One region of the Nonomuraea insulae genome, then DNA from elsewhere that is predicted to be linked to it. Evidence: riboswitches for the same ligand, from Rfam matches in the RefSeq annotation. Region 1 holds a riboswitch; the other holds the start of a gene.

Region 1 (4,185 bases):
TCGACCGCTCCGTGGCGCTGGCGACCGACGACTACGTGCGGCTCGCGGCGCCCAGACTGGCCGCGATCACGGCGCCCAGACTGGCCGCGATCACGGTGAACGACTGAGCGCTGGCGATCACAGCGAACAACTGGGTGTAGGGGCGGTGTTGGCGCCGTTCCAGGAGGCCAGGAAGCCGAACGTGGTCGAGGCGCCGGGCGCCAGGGTGCCGTTCCAGCTCACATTCCGCACCGTCACCGAGGACCCGCTCCCGCCCAGCGTCCCGCCCCAGATCTGGGTGATCTGCTGCCCGTTCGCGAACGTCCACCCCACCGTCCAGGCGCTCGTCGCCGCGGTGCCGGTGTTCTTGACGGTGACCTCACCCTGGAAGCCGCCCTGCCACTGACCGGTGGCCTTGTACGTGGCCGCGCAGCCCCCCTGCGGAACGGTAGGGGTGACGGTAGGCGTGGAGGTGGGGATGCCGGACAGGGCGTTCACCAGGGCCGGGTACCACTTGTCGGACATCTTCTGGTCGCCCGCGGCGTTCGGGTGCACCCCGTCGTAGGTGTCCGTGCCCGTGCTGAACCCGGCCCACTGGTCGACCACCGTGATCGGCGACTGCTGGGTGGTGGTCGCGGAGGCCCAGGCGGGGATGGCGTTGTTGAAGTTCACGGCTCGCTGGGCGCAGTCCGCGCAGCTGGACGGGTTCATGGGGATGATCTTGGCGACGATGATCTTCATGGCGGGGTTGCTGGCCCGCATCTGGTTCACCATCGTGGTGAACGCGCTGAGGATCGTCGCAGGGGCGATGTTGCTCCACACGTCGTTGGTGCCGAGATGCATCAGGACGACGTCGGGCTTGGTGGCGGAGAGCCAGCCGGTCAGCAGGTTCTGGCCGGCGATGTTGGTGGCGAGGTAGCCGCCGTGGCCCTCGTTGTCCCCGTCGTGCGCCACTCCGCAGCCCTGCGGCGGCAGCGTGCCCACGAAGTCGATGTTGGTGTAGCCGGTGCTCCGGAGGCGGTTCCAGAGCAGGGCCCGCCAGCAGCCGGGGGATCCGGTGATCGAGTCGCCCAAAGGCATGATCCTGGTGGCGGCGGCGCTGGCCGTGGCGGTGGTGGCGAATAACACCGCCGCGGCCAGGGCCAGCATCGCGGCCAGCACGGAGCCGGTCTTGCGCATCGTCTGCTCTCCCGTCGTAGCCTGCGCAGATCGTAGGATCGCGCGGCGGTGACGGGAAGCGGGCGATCATCGCGGAGAGCATGACCTGGGGGGATGGATGTAACTTTCAGCCGTGTACGACAGCGAGGGGCCCGGGGGCGTGGTGCAGCAGCGCCTGGCTGATCGAGCCGATGAGCATCCCCGCGAACTGTCCGTGCCCGCGCGACCCGACCACCAGCAGGTCCGCACCCACGGCCGCCTCTTTGAGCACCTCCACCGGATGGCCGTGCACGACCTCCGCGACCACGTCCACCCCGGGATGCCGGTCCTGGTGCCCGGCCAGCGACTCCTTCAGCCGCCGCAGCACGTCCTGCTCGCCTTCGCGGTCGGCCGGCTCGAAACCGCCGGCATGGGGCCAGGCCCACGCCTGTACGGCACGCAGCCGCGCGCCCCGCAACTCGGCCTCGGCGAAGGCGAACTCCAGCGCCCGCCCGGCTCCGGGCGAGCCGTCGGTCCCGGCCACGATCTCGCCGCGCGGGGAGAGGGGCAACTCGTGGACCAGCACGACGTCGGTGCGCGCGTGCGCCGTCACTCCATAGGCGACCGACCCGACCAGCAGCCCGCGTACACCACCGATCCCTCGGCTGCCCACGACCAGCAGTTCGGCCCCCTCCGACGCCTTGATCAGCGCGGATCGAGGATCGCCCGGCAGCAGCAGGCCCTCCACCCGCACCCGCGGCCACTCCCGCTGGATCCGGTCCTGGGCGGCGGCGAGCACGGTGTTGGCGCCCTCGCGCATCCACCGGGCGACCTCGGCGTAGCGGACGGTCTCTCCGCACACCCACTTCGGCACGGCATGCGCCACGGTCAGTGGCGTCTGGCGCAGCGCGGCCTCGGCCGCTGCCCAGGCGGCCGCCTCCAGGCCGGTGCGGGAGCCGTCAACCCCCACGATGATCACTGTGCGTAACACTCCACCTCGGCCCGGCGCGACGCGATCCCCTTCGCCTCGGAGTCACGGGTGCACGCGCGCTCGGACTTGCTGAGCCGCAGCGTGCCGCAGACCGACACGCCGGAGTAGGTGCGGCAGTCGAGCTGGTGGTCGGCCTCGCCGATGCGGTACATCTCTCTGACCGCCGCACGGCATTTCGCCTTCCCCGTGTCGGAGTAGCGGCACTGGGCGATCATGGTGTCGTACTGCTCTTGGCTGACTTCGTGCTGATCCATGCCGTCCCCGGCGGCTGCGGTTGCGCCGGACGCGGCCATCACGACGAGTAGTCCTGCGACAGCGGCGATTCTTCTCATGTTCCCCCTGATGGGGACCGTACCGCTCAGGGCGATCGCCAAACCTCGCCGTGCTGGTTTGGGCCGGGGCCCGGCGTGGGTACGATCACCGCCGTCCAACGCGGGAGCCCGGTGTGGACCGGGCTGAGAGGACGGCTGACAGCCGCCGACCGCCAGAACCTGCTCCGGATAATGCCGGCGAAGGGAGTTTGCGCGATGAGTGGCGCGCGCTTTTCCAAGACCTACCTCGGTGACCTGAGGGTGCCCATGAGGCAGGTGCGACTGTCCGACGGCTCGGCGGTCACGCTGTACGACACCTCGGGCCCGTACACCGACCCCTCCTTCGAGCCGGACCTCGGGCGGGGGCTGCCGCGCCCGCGTGAGCCGTGGATCCGCGAGCGCCGGGAGGCGGGCGAACCGGTCACACAGGTCGGGTGCGCCCGGCGCGGGCTGGTGACCAGGGAGATGGAGTTCGTGGCCGTGCGCGAGGGGGTCGCGGCCGAGTTCGTCCGGCAGGAGGTGGCCGCGGGCCGGGCCATCATCCCCGCGAACGTCAACCATCCCGAGTCCGAGCCGATGATCATCGGCCGTAACTTCCTGGTGAAGATCAACGCCAACATCGGCAACTCCGCCGTGACCTCCTCCATCGAGGAGGAGGTGGAGAAGATGACCTGGGCCACCCGGTGGGGCGCCGACACGATCATGGATCTGTCCACCGGTGACGACATCCACGAGACCCGCGAGTGGATCCTGCGCAACTCGCCCGTCCCGGTCGGAACCGTGCCCATCTACCAGGCGCTGGAGAAGGTGAAAGGCCGTCCCGAGGCGCTGTCGTGGGAGGTTTACCGCGACACGCTGATCGAGCAGTGCGAGCAGGGCGTCGACTACGTGACCGTTCATGCGGGGGTGCGGCTTTCGTACGTGCCGCTCACCGCCCGCCGCAAGACCGGGATCGTCTCACGCGGGGGCTCGATCATGGCCGCCTGGTGCCTCGCGCACCACCGCGAGAGCTTCCTGCATGAGAACTTCGCCGAGATGTGCGAGATCCTGGCCCGCTACGACGTGTCGTTCTCGCTCGGCGACGGGCTCAGGCCGGGGTCGATCGCGGACGCCAACGACGAGGCCCAGTTCGCCGAGTTGCGCACGCTCGGGGAGCTGACCGGGATCGCGCGCGAGCACGACGTCCAGGTGATGATCGAGGGGCCGGGCCACGTGCCCATGCACAAGATCAAGGAGAACGTCGACCTGCAGCGCGAGCTCTGCGACGACGCCCCGTTCTACACGCTCGGCCCGCTCGTTACCGACATCGCCCCTGGTTACGACCACATCACCTCGGGCATCGGGGCTGCCATGATCGGCTGGTTCGGCACGGCCATGCTCTGCTACGTCACCCCCAAGGAGCACCTCGGCCTGCCCGGCAAGGACGACGTCAAGACGGGCGTGATCACGTACAAGATCGCCGCCCACGCCGCCGACCTCGCCAAGGGCCATCCGCGGGCGCAGGCGTGGGACGACGCGCTGTCGGACGCGCGCTTCGAGTTCCGCTGGGAGGACCAGTTCGACCTGTCGCTCGATCCCGGCACGGCGCGCTCCTTCCACGACGAGACCCTGCCCGCCGCGCCCGCCAAGACCGCGCACTTCTGTTCGATGTGCGGGCCCAGGTTCTGCTCGATGAAGCTCAGCCACGACATCAGGCAGGCGGGTTACGCGGAGAAGGCGGCCGAGTTCAGGCGGCTCGGCGGCGAACTCTACGTCGAGTAGCCCTTT
Region 2 (4,185 bases), on a different contig from region 1:
CACGTCCAGTACGGAGCCGCGCGCCTCCGGGTCGAGCCGCCGCATCGCCACCGTGGTCAGCTCCGTGCCCGAGGCCGCCAGCGCCTGGTCGAGCACCTCCAGCGAGGGCGCGCCGCCGGTTCCCATGATGAGCCGGGAGGAGAACTTCTCCCCGGCGATGATCAGATCATCCACCTTGCACCGCCGTCAGAACCTCCACGCGGTCACGGTCGCTGAGCGCCGTCGTCTCCCAGGCGCTGCGGGTGACCACCTCGTCGTTCACGGCCACTGCCACTCCGGTGGTGGCCGGGGTCAATGTGTGTACGGCCTGCGCCACGGTCATACCGTCGGCCACCTCGTGCGTGGCCCCGTTGATGGTAAGAATCATGAAATTTCCCGAAATCTCCCTGGCGCGCACAACGCCGCCAGCTCGCTCTCCTCGCCCAGCAGGATGGCCGTCGTCAGCGGCGCCAGCAGCACCCCGCCCCGATGATGCCCAGTCGCGAACGTCAGCCCAGGCGTCCCGCTCGGGCCGATGACCGGCAGGTTGTCCGGTGTGCCCGGCCGCAGCCCGGCCACCACGTCGGCGACCTCCAGCTCGGTGACCCCGGGCACCAGCTCCCTGGCGTCGCGCAGCAGCTCGTAGAGCCCGCCGGCCGTCACCCTGGTGTCGAACCCCATCTCCTCCTGCGTGGCCCCGACCACCAGCTCGCCGTCACCCCGGGGGACGAGGTAGACGGACGAGCCGTGCACCGTGCCGCGTACACACCGGCCGAGCAGCGGCTGGGGCGACCGCAACCGCATGATCTGCCCCTTGACCGGCCGCACCGGCACCTCGGCCAGCCCAGCGCTCCACGCCCCAGCCGCCAGGACGACCCGCTCGGCCGCCAACTCCGACGGCATGCCTCCGGCTTCGAGCTCTTCCGGCGGCGCTAGACGTACTCCCACGACCGCGCCGCCCTCGTACAGCAGCTCGGTCACGCGGGCGCGCACCACGGGGACGCCCCGCCGCTCCAGCGCGGTCAGCAGCGCCGCCGTCACCCGGCGCGGATCCACCCAGGCGTCGCCGGAGGCCAGCAGCCCGCCACGCACGGACGGGGCCAGCATGGGCTCCAGCCAGCGGCACTCACGGCCGGTCAGCCGCTCGACCGGCAGCCCCAGCTTCTCCATGTACGCCGCCAGTTCCTCCAGCGCCGCCATGTCATCGGCCCCGAACGCGACGTCCAGCGTCCCCTCGGTCCGAAGATCCAGCCCCTCCACCGCGGCCGGCCCAGGGCCGGCGGCCTGCCAGCCGCGCCTGTCCGACCCGCCACCGGCACCGCGCCCGGCGTCCGTGCCCGGCCGGGCGTCTGCGGTCAGTCCGGCATCTGCGGTCAGTCCGGCGTCCGCGGTCAGTTGCGCGGCGAAGGCGGGCCAGCGGCGTAGCGAGGCCGCCCCCAGCCGCAGCAGCGGCGTCTCGGTGTAGGTCACCTCGCTGACCGGGGCCAGCATGCCCGCGGCCGCGTAGGAGGCGCCCTTGCCGGGCGCCGGGTCCACGACGGTCACCGGGTGACCCTGGCGGGCCAGTTGCCAGGCGACGGAGAGTCCGACGACCCCGCCACCAACGATCACATTCACCTGCGCTCCCTTCGCCGGCATGATCCGGATCAGGTGTCTTGCGGTCGAAGGCCCGACGAAGCCTTCCTCTCAGCCCGGTTACGGCCGGACTCCCGCGCGTCTTTCATCCACAGCCTACGGCCTCGGTGCGACGTCCAAGCACACCCCCCGTTATCGTCATCAACGTGAACCAAGTCGTGGTGGTGGGAGCGGGCCTGGCCGGAGTGCGCACCGTGGAGGCCCTGCGGGGGCGCGGATTCACCGGCCGGATCACCCTGATAGGCCAGGAGCGCCATCCTCCCTACGACCGCCCGCCCCTGTCCAAGGCCGTGCTGGCCGGCGATGCCGACACCAGTTTCGTCGAGACCGACCTCGAGGCCATGGAGGTCGACTTCTGGCCGGGCGTCAGCGCCAAGTCGCTGCGCGCGGGCGTCGTGGAGACCACCGAGGGCGAGGTCGCCTACGACGGCCTGGTCATCGCCACCGGCTCCGAGCCGATCAGATTGCCGGGCGACGGCCCTCAGCACGTCCTGCGCACCCTCGACGACGCCCACGAGCTCAGGGCCACGCTCGTCCCCGGCGCCCGCATCGTGATCATCGGCGCGGGCTGGATCGGCGCGGAGGTCGCCACCGCGGCCCGCCGCGCGGGCTGCGCGGTGACGGTGATCGAGTCGGCCCCCACCCCGCTCGCGACCGCCGTCGGCACCGAGATCGGTGCCCGCACCATCCCCTGGTACGACGGCATCGACCTGCGGCTCGGCACCATGGTCGACTCCGTCGACGAGGGCGGCGTGCGACTGGTGGGCGGCGAGTTCATCGAGGCCCACGTGGTCGTCACCGGCATCGGCGTACGCCCTGCCGTCGGATGGCTCGCCGACGCCGACATCGACCTGCACAACGGCGTCGTCACCGACGAGCACCTGCGCGCCTCGCTGCCGAACACGGTCGCGGTGGGCGACTGCGCCGCCTGGTGGTCGCGCCGCTGGGGGACCAGGCTCAGGGTCGAGCACTGGGACACCGCGCTCAACGCCCCCGAGGTCGCCGCCGCGACGCTGCTGGGGGAGGATGCGGTGTACGATCCGGTTCCGTACTTCTGGTCGGAGCAGTTCGGGCACATGGTGCAATATGCCGGGCACCATCCCGCGGGCGACCGGCTCATCTACCGAGGCGAACCCGAGGGCAAGTGGTCGGCCGTCTGGCTCACCGCCGACGACACCCTCGCCGCGGTGCTCGCCGTGGACCGGCCGCGCGATCTCGTCCAGGGTCGCCGGATCATCGGCGCAGGACACCGCCTGGACGCGGAACGCCTGGTAGATCCACAAGTCGTTCTACGAGATTGTGTTGTTTGAGCAAGCACGGCATGTGGTAGTTGTGGTTTCGTGACGCTTTCTGTTGCACAGATCGACCGGGAGACCGAGCAGCTCGTCGAAGAGTGGCTCACACTCCCCGAAGTGGCTAAGTGCCTTGACCTTTCGATCGGGCGGGCCAAGCAACTCCTTAAGGACCACAAGCTCCTCGGCGTGCGCCGTGGGAGCGGCGGGCCACAGGTGCCCGCGGTGTTCCTCGATGGAAAGGACGTGATGAAGGGCCTGCCCGGCACACTTACCGTGTTGCAGGACGCCGGCTACGACGATGTCGAGTCGCTACGCTGGCTCTTCACCCCCGACGAGTCCCTGCCAGGATCGCCCATAGACGCGATCAAGGCCGGCCGTCATACCGAGGTCAAGCGGCGTGCCCAAGCCCTCGGTTTCTGAGGCCCGCCTCTATCTCTGCACAGACGCTCGCCGCGACCGCGGCGATCTGGCAGAGTTCCTCGATTCGGTGCTGGCCGGGGGCGTGGACATCATCCAGCTGCGGGAGAAGGGCCTGGAGGCACGCGAAGAACTCGCGCTCCTGGAGGTCTTCCGCGACGCCTGCGACCGGCACGGCAAACTGCTGGCCGTCAACGACCGGGCGGACATCGCCTACGCCGCCCGGCCCGACGTGCTCCATCTGGGGCAGGACGACCTTCCTGTGACGGTCGCGCGAGAGATACTCGGCGACGACATCGTCATCGGACGGTCCACCCACTCCTCCGCCGAGGCCTCCGCCGCGGCTGTGGAGGAGGGCGTCGACTACTTCTGCTGCGGCCCCACCTGGCCCACACCCACCAAGCCGGGCCGCCCGGCTCCCGGCCCGCCGCTGCTGCGGCACGCGGCGTCGCTGGGCTCCTCGCGGCCGTGGTTCGCGATCGGCGGCATCGACCTCGTCAATCTCGACGAGGTCATGTCGTACGGGGCGAGCCGGGTGGTGGTGGTACGCGCGATCACCGACGCCGACGACCCTGGTGCGGCGGCGGCGGAGTTCGCCAAACGCCTGTCGGCCCGCTGACTACCCGAGACGCCCGCCACCCCGGCGGGCGTCTCGGCCCACAACGCCGTTCCCATGCCACGACGGCAGCCAAGGTCTGTCGGCTTGCCCGCTGTCCGTGCGGTCCAGGCGCGGGTCAGGTCTTGCGGGATGTGGCGGCGATGGCCAGGTCCGTGAGTGCCGTGCGGGAGCCGGGTGTGACCGGGGCCGGGTCGAGGGCGGCGAGCGCCTCACCCAGATAGTCGCCGATCAGGTCCTCGC

The links. Region 1 has a riboswitch for thiamine pyrophosphate ahead of thiC (phosphomethylpyrimidine synthase ThiC). Riboswitches for the same ligand answer to the same signal wherever they lie in the genome.
Region 2: linked by a shared signal. The riboswitch ahead of ACFPZ3_RS43350 (FAD-dependent oxidoreductase) and the one ahead of thiC (phosphomethylpyrimidine synthase ThiC) in region 1 are both predicted to bind thiamine pyrophosphate.

What each region holds. Positions count from the first base shown of each region.
Region 1 is NZ_JBHSPA010000108.1:80,182-84,366, reverse strand. It holds gene ACFPZ3_RS60595 (YbaK/prolyl-tRNA synthetase associated domain-containing protein) at 1-107, shown strand, start outside; gene ACFPZ3_RS60590 (cellulose binding domain-containing protein) at 118-1,158, opposite strand; gene ACFPZ3_RS60585 (universal stress protein) at 1,265-2,086, opposite strand; gene ACFPZ3_RS60580 (hypothetical protein) at 2,092-2,439, opposite strand; TPP riboswitch at 2,530-2,642, shown strand; gene thiC (phosphomethylpyrimidine synthase ThiC) at 2,635-4,179, shown strand.
Region 2 is NZ_JBHSPA010000057.1:21,296-25,480, forward strand. It holds gene ACFPZ3_RS43340 (thiazole synthase) at 1-174, opposite strand, end outside; gene thiS (sulfur carrier protein ThiS) at 167-367, opposite strand; gene ACFPZ3_RS43350 (FAD-dependent oxidoreductase) at 364-1,617, opposite strand; TPP riboswitch at 1,586-1,702, opposite strand; gene ACFPZ3_RS43355 (NAD(P)/FAD-dependent oxidoreductase) at 1,761-2,924, shown strand; gene ACFPZ3_RS43360 (Rv2175c family DNA-binding protein) at 2,955-3,329, shown strand; gene thiE (thiamine phosphate synthase) at 3,307-3,945, shown strand; gene ACFPZ3_RS43370 (polyprenyl synthetase family protein) at 4,061-4,185, opposite strand, start outside.